DNA from 3 places in the Candidatus Thiodiazotropha endoloripes genome. Region 3 is predicted to be linked to each of the others. Evidence: predicted binding sites of a transcription regulator. Region 3 holds the regulator's gene; each other region holds the start of a gene.
The links. The regulator FliA, encoded in region 3, starts transcription of late flagellar genes. The targets are predictions, from matches to a motif close to GCTAAAGTTNNNNNNNNNNCNGCCGATA.
Positions count from the first base shown of each region.

Region 1: a site for FliA is predicted at 1,008-1,035, ahead of A3193_RS17585 (HAMP domain-containing methyl-accepting chemotaxis protein). Genes of this name have one in related genera too.
Region 2: a site for FliA is predicted at 1,888-1,915, ahead of A3193_RS05450 (chemotaxis protein). Genes of this name have one in related genera too.

Region 1 is NZ_LVJW01000006.1:1,532,983-1,536,263, reverse strand. Features, by position in the region: gene A3193_RS17595 (protein-L-isoaspartate O-methyltransferase family protein) at 1-47, shown strand, start outside; gene A3193_RS17590 (isochorismatase family protein) at 250-828, shown strand; gene A3193_RS17585 (HAMP domain-containing methyl-accepting chemotaxis protein) at 1,173-2,828, shown strand; gene A3193_RS17580 (propionyl-CoA synthetase) at 3,064-3,281, shown strand, end outside.
Region 2 is NZ_LVJW01000003.1:1,204,155-1,207,435, forward strand. Features, by position in the region: gene A3193_RS05440 (ATP-binding protein) at 1-535, opposite strand, end outside; gene A3193_RS05445 (hypothetical protein) at 525-716, opposite strand; gene A3193_RS05450 (chemotaxis protein) at 842-1,804, opposite strand; gene A3193_RS05455 (DUF6394 family protein) at 2,174-2,557, shown strand; gene A3193_RS05460 (potassium channel family protein) at 2,570-3,281, shown strand, end outside.
Region 3 is NZ_LVJW01000007.1:86,072-89,352, reverse strand. Features, by position in the region: gene A3193_RS18830 (chemotaxis protein CheA) at 1-57, opposite strand, end outside; gene A3193_RS18825 (protein phosphatase CheZ) at 129-863, opposite strand; gene cheY (chemotaxis response regulator CheY) at 890-1,261, opposite strand; gene A3193_RS18815 (RNA polymerase sigma factor FliA) at 1,338-2,084, opposite strand; gene A3193_RS18810 (MinD/ParA family protein) at 2,089-2,967, opposite strand; gene flhF (flagellar biosynthesis GTPase FlhF) at 2,954-3,281, opposite strand, start outside.

The sequences.
Region 1 (3,281 bases), on a different contig from region 3:
TCTCTCCCCTGGAGAACGCACCGGCCCCGGTTGAATTCAATTTTTAAACCACAGATGTTGCTGCACTGACCTGGGCCTGCAGCAACACAAAAGAATAAACATAAGACTGATTGAAGTTTGCTTTGCGGGTCAGATTTGACCCGGCACCATACATAAAAATAATAATTCAGCCTGCAGATGGATGGACTGCAGCGACAACAACGCCGGTTGATAACGGCCATTGATTATTATGAAGAGCAGAGGGAGATCATGAGCATCAACAAAAGCACACTACCGCTGACCCATGCAGCAACCAGTCAATTATTGATCGTCAACGCCCAGGAGAGGCTGACCAAAGCGATGCCGGAACAGGACCTGCAAAAGATGGTCCCAAGCGTCATCCAATTGAGTAAGGCCGCCAGTCTGCTGGACATTCCGATCACCCTGTCGGAGCACTATGGACAGGGTTTGGGCAATACCCTGTCAGAAATCACCGAACACCTGCCCCACCACACCAAAGCCAAGGACAAACTGACCTTCTCCTGTTGTACCGCACCGGGGTTTGAAGAAGAGTTGGCCGAACACGGTTCGCGAAAGCAGATCGTGATGGTCGGCCTGGAAGCCCACATCTGCATTCTGCAGACTGCCGCCGGGCTGCAGCAATGGGGATATCAGGTATTTGTGGTGGAAGACGCCATCGCCTCCCGAAAAGCCATGCACCGGGAAAACGCCCTGATGCGGATGCGTCGCGGCGGTATCAATATCACCAACATGGAGTCTGTGATATTTGAGTGGATGGGCGATGCCAGCCACCCGAAATTCAAAGAGATTTCCCAGCTGATCCGCTGATCTGCAGAAACAGCCACCTGGCTGAACTGCAAACTCCACAGACCAAACGCTAGTTATTCCCACCCAACCCGGTGGGAATAACTACCCTTAACCCACTCCCGCAGAGAATGTCCCTCCTGCCCATAAGCACGACATATTCCATGATGAACGTGGAAATCACCAGATTTCGAACAGGTCGAATTAAAGCAGTTTAACTAAACGCCGATATATTCATTTGCAGTATTCCAGCCCTTAGAGGCTGATTCCCGCTCTGTAATACGGATTTTTGATCACCAGCCGGATATGAGCTTCAGCAGAGCAATCAAATCGCTTTTTCTGTAACTAAACTCGCTAAGGTCAGAATGATGTCATTCCTGAATAATCTCTCGATCAAATTACGCCTCTCACTCCTGGTTGGTATTTTACTGCTTAATACCATATTCGTCGGCCTGCTTGGACTGCGTGGCATGCAGCAGGCTGACCATGCCATCGACGAGCTTTATAACGTTGAGATGGCCCATATGGTTGGTCTCTCAACGGTGATTGAGAAGCTGGAGGACAGCCGGGTGCAGATACTGCTGGCGCTTCAGCACGATCCAGGCTCAGCCTTTGCTGCAATGCATGACCATAAACTGGATAAGCATATCCATCAGATCGAAGAGAACATCAAGATCATCGACAGCCGCTGGGAGGCGTTCACCAAATCCCAACTGGACAGTGAGGAGCAGCGACTGGTCGAGATATTCAGCAAAGACCTCAAACATTTGGAATATGATGGACTGATACCAGTCGACAAGCTGCTGGTGGATGGTCAATTCTATGAGGCTAACCAACTGTTACTCAGTCTCATCAATCCGGTACTGCAGAAGATCCAGGAGTCCACTGCCGAGCTGTTGAAGATTCAAGAGAACAAGGCCGCCCATGCCTTTGAGGAGACCCACGCCGCCTATAAAAGCATGCTCTCGCTCGTGATTGGCAGCCTGGTGGTTGGGGCCCTGTTCGGTATCCTGCTGGCCTACCTGATCATCAGTGAAATCAGCAAAGGTGTGAGCCAGATTGAAGAGAGCGCCCATCAGCTCGCAGACGGTCTACTGCTCACCCGGGTCGACTACAACAGCAAAGACGAAATCGGCAATATCGCCTTGGCCTTCAATCGCATGGCGCAACAGTTTCACGATGCGATAAACCAGGTCAAAGACTCCGTGGTCCAACTCGCCTCGGCCGCAGAAGAGACCTCGGTGGTCACCAACCAGACCACCGTCGGTATCAATCAGCAATTGAGCGAGACCAGCCAGGTTGCCACGGCCATCAATCAGATGAGCACCACGGTTCAGGAGGTGGCCAGAAACGCCGTCGATGCCGCTCACGCGGCCCGGGATGCGGATACCACATTCATCGAGGGTAAGAGAGTCATCGATCAGGTCATCAAGGGGATCAACAGCCTGGCCGGTGAAGTGGAGCAGGCCGCTGCGGTCATCCAGGAGCTTGAAACTGAGAGCCGCAATATCGGCTCGGTTCTGGATGTGATCAAAAGCATTGCGGAACAGACCAATCTGCTGGCCCTGAATGCCGCAATCGAGGCGGCCCGCGCCGGTGAGCAGGGTCGTGGATTCGCAGTGGTTGCCGATGAAGTTCGTACCCTGGCTGGCCGTACCCAGGATTCGACCCAGGAGATCGAGGAGATGATCAGCAAACTTCAGGAGGGTGCCGACAATGCGGTAAAGGTGATGGCGCGGGGCAATGAGATGACCCAATCCGGGGTTGAACAGGCCGCCTCAGCCGGCCAGGCTCTGGAGAAGATCAATACCGCCATGAGCGAAATTACCGAAATGAATACTCAGATCGCCAATGCAGCGGAAGAGCAGAGCTCGGTAACCGAAGAGATCAATCGCAGTATTGTCAGTATCAATGAAGTCTCGGAACAGTCCGCCACCGGAGCTCAACAGACCACCCAGGCCAGTGCGGATGTGGCAAAACTGGCAGAACAGCTGAAATCCCTTGTGGAGCGCTTCAAAGTCTAGCGCCAATCTGAAATCTGGCCGGTTTTCCACCGGTCAGATTGCCACCTCAGCAATCCCACCTAAAAACCCTACCCAGATGAATGTAGCCACTAAACTCGGTTGACCACCCGCAGCCTCCGATGGGCCGCAATCCATGCGGCGCAATCCGATAAAATCAGAAAAAAATAACAAAGTGTCGACATATTTGAATTTATTGTCTATAAAATAGGGACGATAAAGCTATTATTACTAAAATATGTCGACACATAATCGGCAACTAGCAACCAGAGGAACCAGAGAAATGTCCAAATATGCTGAGATCTACAACCACTCCTTGGATGACCCACAGGCCTTTTGGGGCGATGTTGCGAAGGGACTGCATTGGGACAAACCATGGGACCAGGTCTTGGATGAATCCGCCCAGCCCTCGCCACGCTGGTTCGTTGGCGGGCAGCTCAACACCTGCTTCAACGC
Region 2 (3,281 bases), on a different contig from region 3:
TCTCCCGGCTGGTGCTGTGTCTTGCACCGAAAAGTATGGCGAACAGCACCAATGTACTGCAGAAGATCAGAGCCAGAATTCGTGGCGCGACGGTCTGGCTGGCAACCTGAAGTGAATCGGTGACCGCGCGGATCTGCAGCGCGATGTAGGGCAGAGTGCCCAACAGCATGAACAGGGTGACCAGTATGCCGGCAAGCTGGGAGCGATAACGGAAAGCGAACAGATCCGCCAGCGAGGTCAGCTGATACTCTCGGGTCAGACGAAGAATCGGCTGAAACAGAATCGGGGTGAGGGCGAATGCCAGAGTCACTCCAAGATAGATGGTTAAAAACAGATAGCCCTGAGTCTCTGCAAAACTGACGCTGCCATAGTAGGTCCAGGAGGTGGCATAGACACCGAGTGACAGCACATAGATGCTGGGGTGCCTGATAAACCGTTCAGGAATTCTGCCACTGTCCGCGGCAAACGCGATGAGAAACAGGATTGCCAGATAGACAACGCTGATGCCGAACAGTAGCCAGAGTTCATGGTTCATGGCGTCGTCGGTTTACCCAGGCGATGAAAAAGATGACGGCCAACCAGAGCAGGTAGGGCAGGTACCAGTGACGACCAGGAGAGGTCCACCACATCATTACTGGAGTGGAGAAGAGCAGAATGATCAGCAGAACAAGTGCCAGGGTTCTGTCAATCTGTCGATCCGGGGGTGTCTCAGGCATTAAAGAAGCCTAGCAGTTGTTACTTAAGGTAACAACTATCTTCTGCGCAGCGGGGGCTCTTTTAGGTGATTGAGACGGAAATGCAAATAGAGGGGCGCCCCACTCAAGGCGTCCCCCGGTTTGGACTATTTTTGGCCGTTGATGTTATCGACCATTTCGTGGAGTTTTGCAGAGAGCTCATTGGGTTCAAATTTAGGTACATAGGCATCGGCACCAACCCCTTTACCCAAGGCCATGTTGGCATCGGCGGAGAGTGAGGAGTGCATGATGATTGGAATGTCGCTGAAGCGGGCATCCTCCTTGATCTTTTTGGTCAGTACATAGCCATCCATTTCAGGCATTTCAACATCGGTGAGGATGATCTGCACAAAGTCACTCGGCCTGTGATCGGTTGCGCTGGCTCGTTCGGCAATCTCCTTGAGCTTATTCCAGGCTTCAGCGCCATTTGAGGTGCTGATGTATTTCATGCCCATATGATCGAGGGTACGCATGATCTGATCCCGGGCCACCGCTGAATCATCTGCAAACAGCAGGGTGACATCGCTGTCCTCGACCTGTTTGATGCCATCGAAGATATCCGAACCCTGACCAAATCCTGAGGTCTGGCTCAGCACCATCTCCACGTCCATGATCATAACCAGGCGACTATCTTTCAGTTCTGTCACTGCGGTAACCAGGCCACCATGCTGCTGGGCCATCATCGGTGGAGGGACTTTCACATCCTCCCAGGCCAGACGTTCGATGGTATCCACGGCATGCACCAGAAAGCCCTGAACATTTTTGTTGTATTCAGTGACGATCAGAATACCCGGCTTCTCTTCAGTCTGTATTCCGCAGAAGTCAGGCAGGTTGATGACTGGAATCATATTACCGCGCAAACTGACCATGCCTTCCACCGAAGCCGGCATGTCCGGCGCGTGGGTAATCTCCGGCACGAGCATCACTTCGCGTACCTTGAATACATTCACACCGTAGGTCTCTTCACGACCTGTTCTGACATCCTTTCCAAGGCTGAAAAGGAGAACCTCTAAACGATTTGTACCGGCAAGGCGTGTGCGGTCGTCTACAGATTTAATAAAATTGGACATTTTTAGTTACTCAGAATTTTGTCGCATTTCAGGATTGTGGGTAATTTGAGCACGCCAAAACGACTCTTCCCGACTGATGTTTGTAGCGGTCGATTTGGGCAAAGCTTTAGTCGCAGCCGCTTCCACAGGCCAATCCGGGTGAGTTGATGGTTGTGTCGGTATGAGAGAATCTCAAATTCCAATGTGGCTGCTTGGAAAATTCTTATGATTTCGGTTAATAACTCAAGATAAATAACTGGAAAAAGGCTATATTTTACCCCAAGATCAGTGAATGCAGCTGTTTTGCCGGATTAAGATCAAGATACATTGATGATTCCAGGGCCAGGCCCGAATGCAAACCGGCAATCAGCTATTTAGAGGAGAATGCGTGTGAATCCGGAAAAGGTACTGTTTGGTTTTTTTATTGTACTTGCCCTGACCCTCAATTTCGGTTTTTTTGTCGGTGAACTGGACAATCCGGACCATCACCATGTCTATGAACTGTTCGCCGTGGTCGTGGTAAACCTGGTTGCCACCGTTCTCAAATTCGGCGACCGCACCCAGATGGGGGCTGTGCTGCTGGCCACCAGTCTGGTTGCGCTGCTACAGCTTTTCGCCGCGGCTTTGGTGTGGACTGTCGCGGTACATGTCACTGAAACCGGACTGACAACCGTTACCATGGCCAGCATCGTTTCCCTCTCCGGTGGCGCCATGCTGGCTAATGTGGTTTCAGTGGTTCTGTTGATCATTGAAACGGTGATGCTACGTCGCTGACGCCGGCAAACGATGAACAACATCATCTTTCTGATCTTTCGGCGCATGCGGGCGCCACTGCTGACCCTGGTACTGGCTTATTCAGTGGCGGTGCTGGGCCTGGTACTGATTCCCGGCCGGGATGGTGATGGCAATGTCTACTACATGGATTTTTTGCACGCCTTCTATTTTGTCAGTTATATGTCCAGTACCATCGGATTTGGCGAATTGCCCTATCCATTCACTGCAGCTCAGCGCTTGTGGGTCACTCTGTCGATCTTTTTCACGGTGGTTGTCTGGCTCTATTCCATCGGTACCGTGTTGGCTCTGCTCAAGGATGAAACCTTCCAGAAGGCACTGACAGAACGAAGATTTGCAAGAAAAATCAGTAGATTGAGGGAGCCTTTTTATCTGGTATCTGGTTATGGGCAAACCGGGGAGGCGCTGGTTAAGGCATTGACCGATCGTAGTCAGCATGCGGTCGTAATCGATATTCTGCAGGAAAGAGTGAATCTGCTGAAGCTGGAGAACCTGCGTGAGTATGTACCCGGTTTGTGTGCGGATGCGCGTCTACCGGAGCATCTGCTGGAGGCTGGTCTGAAACACCCCCTGTGTGAGGGTGTGGTGGCATTGACCAACTCCAATGAGACCAATCTGAAGATTGCGATTACCGCCAAACTGCTGCATCCCGATATCGAGGTGATCTGCCGGGCCGACTCCCACGATATTGAAAAGAATATGGCCT
Region 3 (3,281 bases):
TTCACCCGCTTCAACCAGAAAATCCTGAAGGATTTCGTCGTTGACATCGATGCTCATCTATAACTCCCGGTAACACTGCCGAATATTGCCATTCTTATTGACTGATATATCGGTCTGAACTCGAATAACTAAAATCCAAGACTTGAGAGCAGGTCATCCACGTCATCCTGACTGGTCACCTGATCGCCTTGATCGAGTCCAGGAATTGCCGGGCCAGCCAATTCTTCCTTCTCTTTCTTGCCAGAATCGTCTTCAAGCTTGTTGCCGGTAATGCGGACCAACATGACCAACTTCTCTTCCACATCATGTACCAGGGTGATTACCTTGCGGATAATCTGACCGGTAAGGTCCTGAAAATCCTGTGCCATCAGCACATCGGACAGGTTTTTGTGCAACTCTGCCGCATCCTCCTTTGACTTGAGCAGATACTGAGACAGGTCGCGACTCAGATCCACGAATTCTTCTTTATCCAACATGCGGGAACGCAGTCGCTCCCACTGCTCCGAAAGCTCAGTGGACTGTTTTTCGATTCCCTCGATCAACGGCATGCTCTTCTCCACTGCCGTGAGGGTACGATCCGCTGACTGCTCGGTCATGGTTATGACATAGGTCAACCGCTCCTTGGCATCCGGTATTTCCACAGTGGTCATGTCACTGATTTTGGCATCAAGTAAAAAACCGTTGATTGCATCATGCAGTTCACGGGTCAAACGACCGACTTCGAGGAACAACTGATCGTTACTTGCGGGGGTTGTTAAAGATGCAATCAGTCTCTCAGACTCTTTGTGATCGCCCGATTCCAAGCTGGCTACCAATGCTCTTGCCGTCTCTAACCGCTGCTGGTTATCCTGATTTTGCCCCATATTGATAAACTCCAGGCGATGGAAGCTCAACCCACACGTTCAAAGATCTTGTTGATCTTCTCTTCCAGGGTCGTAGCGGTGAAGGGTTTGACGACGTAACCGTTGACGCCGGCTTGAGCCGCTTCGATGATCTGCTCACGTTTTGATTCGGCAGTGACCATTAAAACCGGCAGACCGGCAAGCTTTTCGTCTGCCCGCACGGCTTTCAACAGATCGATACCGGTCATACCGGGCATATTCCAGTCGGAGACCAGAAAATCGAAATTACCGCTCTGCAGCATCGGCAGCGCCGTCAGACCGTCATCTGCTTCCTGGGTATTGTTGAAACCCAGATCACGTAGCAAGTTTTTGATAATACGCCTCATGGTGGAGAAATCGTCCACAATCAGGATCTTCATGTTTTTATCCAATGCTCACTCCCTCCTGCATATCACCGGTGATTTCCAAACTCGGCACACACAGGCCAACCAATTACTACTCTTCGTCACGTACCAGTGAGAGCCAGTCCGTCAAACGTGAACGGAGACGCAGAGTTGCCTGACTGTGTATCTGACAGACTCTGGATTCACTGACACCCAGCACATGGCCGATTTCACGAAGGTTCATTTCATCATCGTAATACATCGCGATTACCAATCGCTCCCGCTCCGGCAGGCTTGCAATCGCCTCCGCAAGCGCCTTCTTGAACGCATCCTTCTGCAAGCCATCGAACGGACTGTCCATCGGGCCTTCCCGGGTAGCCGGAAAACCGTCACTGACAGCGGTCAGTTCATCCAAACTGAAGATCCGGCAGCCGGTCGAATCCTGGAGAATCTGGTGATAATCCTCCAGACTCATATCCAGCGCTTTCGCCACTTCAACATCCCGGGCATCCCGGCCTTCGTTGTTTTCGATCTCACGCATCGCTTCCGCCACCATGCGTGCCTTTCGATGCACGGATCGTGGTGTCCAGTCGCTGCGTCTGATCTCATCCAGCATGGCGCCACGAATGCGGATACCCGCATAGGTTTCGAAGCTGGCACCCTGAGTGGGATCATAATTCTTACTCGCCTCAAGCAGGCCCAACATGCCGGCCTGTATCAGATCATCAGACTGCACATTGGGTGGTAGCCGATTCATCAGATGATAAGCAATCCTCTTCACCAGTCCTGCATGCTGATCAACCAGATCATTGTAGCTTTGCTGTTTTTGCACGGCGGTGTATGTCGCTAAACCGTTCACCGTCTTACTCCCCATTTTGGCTTGAAAATTGGATCAGGCGTTCGACAAAAAACTGCAGATCCCCACTGACTCCGGTTGGTACAGGCCAGTTATCGGCCTTTTTAGCTAAATTCTTGAACGCCTGCGCTACTCTGGAGCGAGGAAAAGCCTCGACAACCGGTTTTTGGCTCTTTACCGCCTTTCTGAGCTGCTCATCAAAAGGAATACTCCCCATGTAACTGAGCATAACATCAAGGTACTGATCGGTGACCCGACACATCTTATTGTATAGGTCCCTGCCCTCCTGGACGCTCTTCACCATATTCGCCAGTATACGAAATCGACTGATGCCATGCTCACGATTTAACAACTTGATAATCGCATAGGCATCGGTGATCGAGGCCGGTTCGTCACACACCACCACAATCTGCTCCTGAGCAGCCCGGCTGAAGCTGATCACCAGATCGGAGATGCCGGCTGCCGTATCGATCAGCAGCACATCCACATCGTTGGCCACCTCGCTGAACGCATGGATCAACCCGGCGTTTTCAGCACGCGACATTTCAGCCATATGCTGCATACCGGACGCCCCGGGCACGACTTTCATGCCTTTCGGTCCGGTAACAATGATATCTTCCAGTGAAGACTCCCCCCGCATCACGTGGGAGAGATTGTGTTCAGCATGTAATCCGAGTACCACATCCAGATTGGCGAGACCCATATCCGCATCCAGTAGCATGACCCTTCGCCCGAGTTCTTGCAAGGCCACACCGAGATTGGCGGAGATATTGGTTTTGCCTACCCCACCTTTACCTCCGGTGACAGCGATCACTCTGACGGGTTCTGGATTCACCATTCTGCGCAGTCCGGTAGCCTGATCTTCGATCTGTTCAGACATTTGCATGTTCACTCGTTCCTCCGAAGGCCATAGCCAGATACTCCTCATCGGGTTGATGCTCTGTCTGTTGCGTCATTTCAACAGCCTGCCGAATTAATTGCTCTGCCCGGGCGACCTGAATATCTTCAGGCACCCGCTGACCGTTTGTGGTGAATGCCAGAGGCAACCGGGACTCCAATAGTGCGGAGACCACGCCACCCAGTGAAGCGGCTTCATCCATTTTGGTCAGAATCGCGCCAATCGGGGCAATCGCACCAAATGAACGTATTGCATGGCTCAACGCTCTCCGCTGGGTGGTTGCCGAGAGGGTTAGCAGCGCC